DNA from 2 places in the Pseudomonas sp. MM211 genome. Region 1 is predicted to be linked to the other one. Evidence: riboswitches for the same ligand, from Rfam matches in the RefSeq annotation. Region 1 holds a riboswitch; the other holds the start of a gene.
What was found. A riboswitch is a leader RNA that binds a small molecule or an ion and turns the genes downstream of it on or off. The one in region 1 is predicted to bind cobalamin.
Positions count from the first base shown of each region.

Region 2: it holds a riboswitch for cobalamin, as region 1 does, so the genes downstream of both, K5Q02_RS13155 (TonB-dependent receptor) here and K5Q02_RS15800 (ABC transporter substrate-binding protein) in region 1, are expected to answer to the same signal.

Region 1 is NZ_CP081942.1:3,438,865-3,443,347, forward strand. Features, by position in the region: gene K5Q02_RS15780 (HEAT repeat domain-containing protein) at 1-901, shown strand, start outside; gene K5Q02_RS15785 (DUF971 domain-containing protein) at 898-1,191, shown strand; gene ykgO (type B 50S ribosomal protein L36) at 1,540-1,695, opposite strand; gene K5Q02_RS15795 (type B 50S ribosomal protein L31) at 1,692-1,952, opposite strand; cobalamin riboswitch at 2,233-2,428, shown strand; gene K5Q02_RS15800 (ABC transporter substrate-binding protein) at 2,603-3,619, shown strand; gene K5Q02_RS15805 (FecCD family ABC transporter permease) at 3,616-4,483, shown strand, end outside.
Region 2 is NZ_CP081942.1:2,877,648-2,882,130, forward strand. Features, by position in the region: gene K5Q02_RS13145 (L-talarate/galactarate dehydratase) at 1-626, opposite strand, end outside; gene K5Q02_RS13150 (LacI family DNA-binding transcriptional regulator) at 947-1,990, opposite strand; cobalamin riboswitch at 2,106-2,324, shown strand; gene K5Q02_RS13155 (TonB-dependent receptor) at 2,435-4,483, shown strand, end outside.

The DNA of each region.
Region 1 (4,483 bases):
TGGCGTGCGCCGCATCGCCCTGATCGAGCTGGCCGATCTGGAAGAGCCAGAAGCCTTGCCCTGGCTGACGCATGCACTGACCCGGGATGCATCCGCCGATGTCCGCGCCGAGGCGGCTCGCCTGCTGGAGGCCTGGGAGGAGCCCGAGGTGGTAAATGCCCTGTGCGCTGCGCTGACCGATGCCGACGCCCGCGTGCGCGGCGCCGCAGCTCAGAGCCTCAGTGAATTGAAAACCGCCGATGCCGGTCGCGTGGTGCTGCCCTGGGCTGCCCATGCCGACCCGTTCGTCCGCGCCAGTGCCTTGCGGGCTTTGCGTGAGTTGCGGCTGATCGACAGCGTACCCACTGCCATCGCCGCGCTGCTGGACAGCGATGCCTTCGTGCGCCGTGAAGCGGTAGGCATCCTCGGCTGGCTGAAACAGGCCGATGCGCTGCCCCAACTGGCGCGCCTGGCCAGTGACGATGCCGATACCGAAGTACGCCGCGCCGCCACCGGTGCGCTGGGTCTGGCCAGCGACGACAGCGTGCTGCCGGCTTTGCAGACGGCGCTCAAGGATCGCGAATGGCAGGTGCGCGAAGAGGCAGCCACCACGCTTGGCAAAGTTGGCCAGGCGGGTGCCGGCCCTGCGCTGCTCGAGGCGCTGAGCGACAGCTATTGGCAGGTACGACTGCGTGCCGTGCGCTCGCTCGGCCGCCTGCGATTCGCCGCGGCCCGTGAGGCGCTGGTGGAACTGCTCGGGCACGCCATCAGCAACCTGCGCAAGGAGTCCGCGCTGGCGCTTGGCGAGCTGGGCGACGCTCAGGCACTGCCAGCATTGCTGGCTGTCGAGCACGATGGCGATCCGGAAGTGCGCAAGGCGGTGCGTATCGCCATCGGCCAGTTGCGCCTGCAAAAGCCATGAACCAGGCACCCGTCGCAATACGTAACAGTGCCACGCAAGCGACATTGACCGTGGAGTGGGGGCAAGGGCAGGTACAGGTGCTTGCCCACGGGCGCCTGCGCGCCGGGTGCCCGTGCTCGAAATGCCGGGCGGCCCGGCTGGCGCAGCACATCGACCTGGCACCGGCTGGCGTCCGCATCACGGCAGTCCACCCTCAGGGCTATGGGCTGCAACTGGTGTTCGACGATGGCCACGACCGCGGTATCTATCCCTGGAGCTATTTGCGTGAGCTGGGGGAGGTGGCAGGTTGAGTTGGCCGGGCTTATCGCATGGCCAGGTCGTCACGGCGCCAGCCGCGGGATGACCGCAATCGCATTCGCGCCGAGGGCGGCGCTCACACCTCACGGGGTCGAGCATCCATTTTGCAAACACCACCAATACTGTAGGAGCCCGCTTGCGGGCGAATCACCGGGCCAACGCAGATTCAGCAGCAAGGCCACCATCGTATGGCCCGCAAGCGGGCTCCTACAGGCCGGAATCTTCATGCTTTTGTAGGAACTTGGAACATACAAGCCGCTACCCCGCGGCGAATGGTTGTCGCGCCGCGGGCCTGGAGAGACGGCTGCCATTGCGCCGCGCCGAGAGGGTGGTACAGGCACTTAGCCCTTGTTCTTGCGCTGCGGTTTGGGCCGGCCTTGCACGCACTTGAAGCGTGGCTCGGTCTTGCAGATCACGTAGATGCGGCCACGACGTTTGACGATCTGACAATCGCGGTGGCGCAATTTGGCGGTGCGTAGCGACGCGAGCACTTTCATGAGCGGGCTCCTGCAAAACCGGCGAAGCGCTTGTTGAAGCCGGCCACGCGGCCTTCGCTTGCAGTCTGGCGCTGCTGGCCGGTGTAGATCGGGTGCGAAGCGCTGGAGATATCGAGCGTGACGTAGGGGTAGGTGTTGCCGTCGCTGTGCTCGCGGGTTTTGTCGGTGCTGACCGTGGAGCCGATCAGCCAGTAGGCGTCAGCCGAGACGTCGTGGAATAGAACGGGGCGATATTCAGGGTGGATACCAGGTTTCATAAGTGTTCCAATAAATACGTTATAAGGTAACAATATCCAGTCTTATTGATTTTGGTTCTCATTTCAAGCCCGAATCTGGATTTTTCCCGCAGGCCTTGATCGGCCCTCGGATCTTCCAGATCAGAAGCTGAAACGAGTGCTGAGCTGGGCTTGCTAAATTGTTATGTTGTAACAATAATGGTCGCCGAAATTAGCCGTATAAGTGCTGCACTGGCTTCCGGCTTGTTGGGATGAATGCGCAGAAACTGCAGCGAAGCGCTGCAGGGGAGCGACCTAATCGTTTAAGATGCCGCCCGCCGGTTTCCGCGAGGAATTAATAGGGAATCCGTCGCCACCTCTATTGGCCAAACGGAACTGCCCCCGCAACTGTAGGTACTGAGCATCGTTGCATTCGTGTCACTGGGTTCGAATCCGGGAAGGCCGCAGCGTTGCCACGACGTACCAGTCAGGAGACCTGCCGGCATAGGTCTGAGCAGCTGCAGTGCAGCCCTGCTCGGGCGCTGCAATCGAACCAGCCGGCGGGGTGTCCGGGAGGGGCATCCGTAATCACCTTCCTCAGGGACAGGTGCGGCCATGGCCGCTTGGCGTGATGTGTTCTCCAGCCTGCGCACTGCCATTTATGCGTATCTGTTGATTGGGAGATCACCCGCATGACCGTGTCTCGTTTTGCCGTTCTGGCCGCCACCCTTGGCCTGTCTTCGATGGCGCTGGCCGCCAGCCCAACTCAATACCCCCTGACCCTTGAGAACTGCGGCCATGAGCTGAGCTTCGCCGCTGCGCCGAAGAGCGCCGTAACCATTGGCCAGGCCGGTACCGAAATTCTCTATTCCCTCGGGCTTGGCGACCGCCTGGTGGGCACCTCGCTGTGGTTCAGCAACGTGCTGCCCGAGTTCGAGGCACAGAACGCCAAGGTCGAACGGCTGGCCGATAACGATCCGAGCTTCGAATCGGTAATCAACAAGCGCCCCGGTCTGGTGGCCGTGCAGTTCGAATGGATGGTTGGCGAGCAGGGCGTGGTCGGCACCCGTGAGCAGTTTCACGAGCTGAAGATTCCCACCTACATCATGCCGTCCGACTGCGAGGGCAAGGACAATCTGGTCGGTGCAGACGGTACCCGCCTGCAGCCTTTCCAGATCGACAGCCTGTACAAGAGCGTGCAGCAACTGGCGCAAATCTTCGATGTGCAGGCTGAGGGCGACAAGCTGGTCGCCAGTCTGCAGGACAGGCTCGGCAAAGCGGTCGCCAACGCCGAGCAGCGTCAGGCCAAGCAAATCTCCGCTGCGTTCTGGTTCTCCAGCGCCGATCTGGATCTCGATCCCTACATGGCCGGCCAGAAAGGCGTCGCCGACACCATGATGAAGTCGCTGGGCCTGCGCAACGTGGTCGAGTCCAGCGAAGAGTGGCCGACGGTCGGCTGGGAAACCCTGGCCAAGGCCAACCCGACCGTGCTGGTGCTCGCGCGCATGGATCGCCGCCGCTTCCCGGCTGACGATGTGGAGAAGAAGCTCGAATTCCTGCGTAATGATCCAGTCGCCAAACACATGGATGCGGTGAAGAACGGTCGCATCGTGATTCTCGATGCTGATGGCATGCAGGCTTCGCTGCGCATGGTCACCGGCATCGAAACCCTGGCCAAGGCCGTTGACGGGTTCGATCTGCAGAAATGATTACTCGCGGCTCCCGGTTGTTCCTGCTGACCATCGTCTGCCTGCTGTTGCTGGCCGTGGCGGTAGTCGTAGGTGTGGCGCTGGGTGAAACCCGCATCCCGCTGTCGGTGGTCTTTCAGGTGCTGGCCAACAAGCTGTTCGGGGCGGGCTTCGTGCTCGACCCGATCGACGAGGGAATCGTCTGGAACTACCGCCTGACCCGCGCCCTGGTCGCCGCCTGTTGCGGCGCCGGGCTGTCGGTGTGTGGGGTGGTGCTGCAGGCGCTGCTGCGCAATCCACTGGCCGATCCTTATTTGCTGGGGATTTCCGCCGGTGCCTCCACCGGTGCGGTTTCGGTGGCGCTGCTGGGGCTCGGCGCGGGCATGCTGTCGCTTTCGATGGGCGCCTTCATTGGCGCCATCGCCGCCTTCAGCCTGGTCGCATTGCTGGCGCGGGCAGCGGGCGGCGGCGCGCTGAATGGCACCGGGCAGATCATTCTCGCTGGCATCGCCGGCTCCCAGTTGTTCAACGCGCTCACCTCGTTCCTGATCACCAAATCGGCCAGCGCCGAGCAGGCCCGAGGCATTATGTTTTGGCTGCTCGGCAACCTCAGCGGCGTCAACTGGCACGATGTCGCCCTGGCCGTGCCCGTGGCGCTGGCCGGGGTGCTGCTGGTGGCCTGGCACACCCGCGCGCTGGATGCCTTCACCTTCGGTGCCGAATCGGCGGCGTCACTGGGCGTGCCGGTGCGCCGGGTGCAGGCCACGCTGATCGCCTGCGCGGCGCTGGTCACGGCGGTGATGGTGTCGATCGTCGGCTCCATCGGTTTCGTCGGCCTGGTGATTCCTCACGCGGCACGGCTGCTGGTCGGCGTGCGGCATGGCC
Region 2 (4,483 bases), 560 kb from region 1:
AAGTCGTCGCCCAGGTGGCGGCGTACGGTGCTGACGCGTTCGATGTCGATAGCCGAGTTGGGTTGGCCGACCTTGAGCTTGATGCCGCCGATACCTTTTTCACGGGACAGATCCGTGTTCTTCATCAACTGATCGAGCGGCGTGTGCAGGAAGCCGCCCGAGGTGTTGTAGCAGCGCACCGAGTCGCGCTGAGCGCCCAGCAGGCGTGCCAGGGACAGGCCGGCGCGCTTGGCCTTCATGTCCCACAGGGCGACGTCGAAGGCCCCGATGGCCTGGGTCGACAGGCCGCTGCGACCGACCGAGGCGCCGGCCCAGCACAGCTTGGCCCACAGCTTCTGGATATCGCTGGGGTTCTCGCCGAGCAGTGCCGGGGCGATTTCTTTGGCATGGGCGAACTGGCCGGGGCCGCCCGCGCGTTTCGAATAACTGAAGCCAAGGCCGCGATGGCCGTCCTTGCTTTCGATCTCCACGAACAGCATGGCGATTTCGGTCATCGGCTTCTGCCGTCCGGTGAGCACCTTGGCATCGCTGATCGGGTTGGCCAGGGGCAGGAACACCGAGGCGATACGAATCCAGGCGATCTGATCCTGGTCTGCACAGCCTTGGGAAAGGGGTTGTTCGCTCACGTTGATTACCTCGCTTGACGTTTTTGTTGGTGCCGCCAGGTGGTTCAAATCACTGACGTGAATCCGGACGTTAAGCTGATTAGGTAATCATTCAAGGGAATGGGCAGAGCTTCAGGGCTGCTTCGAGGCGGAAGCGGCCGGTCGCGTAACTTGTAGGAGGGGCCGGGCGGCGATCCGCTTTAGCCGCGAGCTTTTTATCAAGGCAAACAAAGAGCTCGCGGCTAAAGCCTCTCCCACAAAAGCAGCAGCGCTCTATGTCCGCTTCCGCCCCTAAACAGCCAAAGCCGAATGAAGTAGGTGCTGGATATGTGAGTCGACTCTCACGCACTTTGCCGTTCAACAATGCTAAAGCCGGTATCGATGCGTACTTTCACCGGCTCTTCATGGGGGTGATCGAGGCGTTGCACCAGCGCACGGGCGGCCTGCACGCCGATGTCCGCGCCGTTGATGCGCACGGTGGAGAGGGCGGGGTGCAGGTGAGCGGCGCTGCTCAGATCACCAAAGCCCATCACGGCCAGATCCTGCGGCACGCGAATGCCCAGCTCGGTGGCTTCCTCGAGAATGCCGTGGGCCAGGGTGTCGGAACTGCATACCACCACATCGGGGCGTTCGCCGCCTGCCAGCAGGCGCTGCAGGCCCTCGCGGCCAAGGTTTACCGTCGCCGGCGGCGGCAGTACCACGCGAGGCACCTGGGCAATCCCCTGGCTTGCCAGTTCGCGGATCAGACTCTCGCAGCGGCGGTGGCCGCGCGGGTCATCCAGCGTCACCACGGCGAAACGGCGGTAGCCCTTGCCCATCAGGTAGAGCGCGGTGGCCACCCCGACCGCCTCGTGGGAAAACCCCACCAGCATGTCCAGCGGCCGCGGCGCGAGATCCCAGGACTCGACGATCGGAATGCCCGAGCGCGACAGGCGCGTGCGGCTGGCCTTGGTGTGCAGGGTGCCGGTCAGCACGATGCCATCGGGGCGCCGCCGCAGGATGGCGTCGAGCAGCTGTTCTTCGCGCTCGGCGCTGTAATTGGTCAGGCCGATCAGCGTCTCGTGGCCGGCTTCGGTGAGGGTGTCGATCAGCGCCTGCACCGTGTCCGAGAAGATCGAATTGGCAACCGTCGGCACCAGCAGGGAAATCAGCCGGCTGCGCTGCTCGGCCACGCCGGTGAGCATGGCTGGCACGTAGCCGGTCTTGTGCACGGCACGAAAGACCTTTTCGCGTAGTTCCGGGCGGACGATCTCCGGCTGGTTGAGGGTGCGCGACACGGTGATCGGCGAAACTCCGGCGACCTTGGCCACGTCCGCCAGCGTCGGCGGCTTGCCTGGGGCGGTAGAGGAGCGCCTGGCGGGCGCTCGATCATCGTCTCGCTGCATCCTGTGTTTCCTGGCCAATCCGGGGTCGGGCGATGTTATCCCAGCAGGCGATGCCATGCTGTATGGATCGAGGCAGCTGCATGGCGATGATTGACGGCTCGACGCTTCGATGGTCAGATGCGCGCCAGTTTCAGGTGTCCCATGCCGCCGTGCATGGGGTGAAACGGGAAGCCGGTTCGTCATTGAGAGGTCACCTCCAAAATGATCAGTCCGGCGCTGCCCCCGCAACGGTATGCGAGCGAAGCATTCGATTAACCACTGTGCCACGGCATGGGAAGGTGAATGCTTCATGACCCTCGTGAGCCCGGAGACCGGCCCGAAACTTCTGTTTGGCAAACCCGCGGTGGGCGGGCGCAGGCCGGTTTCCGTGGGCTTCGTGCGCCTGCGATTCCCTATGCGTTGTTCCCTCCGGGATTCATTCATTCCTGTTTCGAGTGGAACGACATGTCCCGATATTCCCTGTTCGATGCCCTGTCGGGCAAATCCCTGCGCGTTGGGCTGTTGCCCTGTGCGCTTCTCGCCTTGCCGGCTCAGGCTGCAGAACCAGACGAGCCGATGGCCTTGCCCTCGACGGCGATCACCGGCACTGCCGATGAATCGTCGCCGCCTGATCTGCATACGCCTACCACTTCCGGTTCGCGCCTGGGGCTCACCCCGCTGAAAACGCCAGCGAGCACCAGCAGCCTCAGCGGTGCGCAAGTGCGCGGCCGCAATAACCTCACCGTGCAGGATGCCGTGACCCGCACACCGGGTATCACCACCATTGGTACCCCAGGCAATGGTGGCACCGCGCTGTCGGCGCGCGGCTTTTCCGGGCATGCCTCGACCATGCAGCTGTATGACGGTACCCGCCAGTACATCGGCGCCGGCACCGTGACCTTCCCGGTGGATACCTGGTCGGTAGAGCGTCTCGACGTGCTGCGTGGCCCGGCTTCGGTGCTCTATGGCGAGGGCGCGACCGGTGCGGTGATCAACGTCATCCCGAAGAAGCCCTTTGCTGGTGAGGTCCGCAATCAACTGCGCTTGGGGTATGGCAGCGATGATCGTCGCCAGGCTGCGCTGGACAGCGGTGGCTCGCTGAACGACGCCTTGAGTTACCGTTTCACCCTCAACCAGCAGGCCAGCAACGGCTGGGTCGACCGTGGCGATTCCGAGAGCCTGGCGCTCAGCGCGGCGTTGCGCTGGGATGCCAGTGACGACCTGAGCTTCACCCTGTCCCACGATCATGCCGATCAGCAGCCGATGCGCTACCTGGGCACGCCGCTGGTCGATGGCCGTTTTCGCGAGAGCCTGCGTGAGCGCAACTACAACGTCGCTGACGCCGATATTCAGTACCACGACCAGATCACCCGTCTGGTCACCGACTGGCAGATCAGCGACACCCTCAGTGCCAGCAACCAGCTCTACTACATCAAGACCCAGCGCTACTGGCGCAACGCCGAGGCCTATCGCTGGCAGCCGGGGGATCTGGTCGAGCGTGGTGACTTTTGGCGCATCAAGCACACTCAGGAACAGGTGGGTGATCGTCAGAGCTTCACCCTCGACCATCCACTGTTCGGGCTCGACAGCCGCACCGTCGTCGGTGTCGATTACAACCGCATCCGCTTCGCCCGCCACCACGATTTCGACAACAGCCTTGGTGATGTCGTGCCGCTGGCACAGTCCTACGGCGGCTCGTATCTGAGTGATGATCGCTACCGCCCGCGCGAGCTCAACCAGGCCAGGCAGTTCTCGCTGTTCGCCGAGAACCGTACCCAGCTCACCGAGCGCCTTTCTCTGGTCACCGGTGTGCGCCGTGATCAGGTGCATATCGATCGCACCGCGTTGGACGATGGTGCGCGTGTCGATCGCAGCTTGAGCGGTGATAACTGGCGCGCCGGGCTGGTCTTCGAGCTGACCCCGGAACTGTCGCTCTACGGGCAGTACGCCACCAGCACCGAGGGTGTGAGCAATCTGCTCACGCTGAGCCCGACCCAGCAGCAGTTCGACCTGAGCGAAGCGCGCCAGACCGAGTTCGGCCTCAAGCACGCATTCTGGGAGGGGCGTGGCGAGTGGACGCTGGCGGCCTATCACATCGTCAAGGAGAAACTGCTCAGCCGTGCCACGCCAGCGGCACCTACCGAGCAGATCGGCCAGCAATCTTCCGATGGGCTGGAAGCCACGCTGGAGCTGGCACTGGGTCACGGGTGGCAGGTCTCTGCCAACGCCGCACTGGTGCGTGCCGAGTACGACGACTTCATCGAAGCCGGTGGTGATCGCAGTGGCAATCGCCCGACCGATGTGCCACGCCGTACCGCCAACCTCTGGTTGAGCAAGGCGTTGAACGAGCAGGTGGAGGCCGGTATCGGTGCCCGCTATGTCGACACGCGCTACGCCAATACGGCCAATACCGTAGAGGTTCCTGCTTATACCGTGGTAGACGCCAACGTCGCCTGGCAGGTGTTGCCGGAGGTGCGTCTGGGGTTGGAGTTGAACAACCTGTTCGACCGCCAG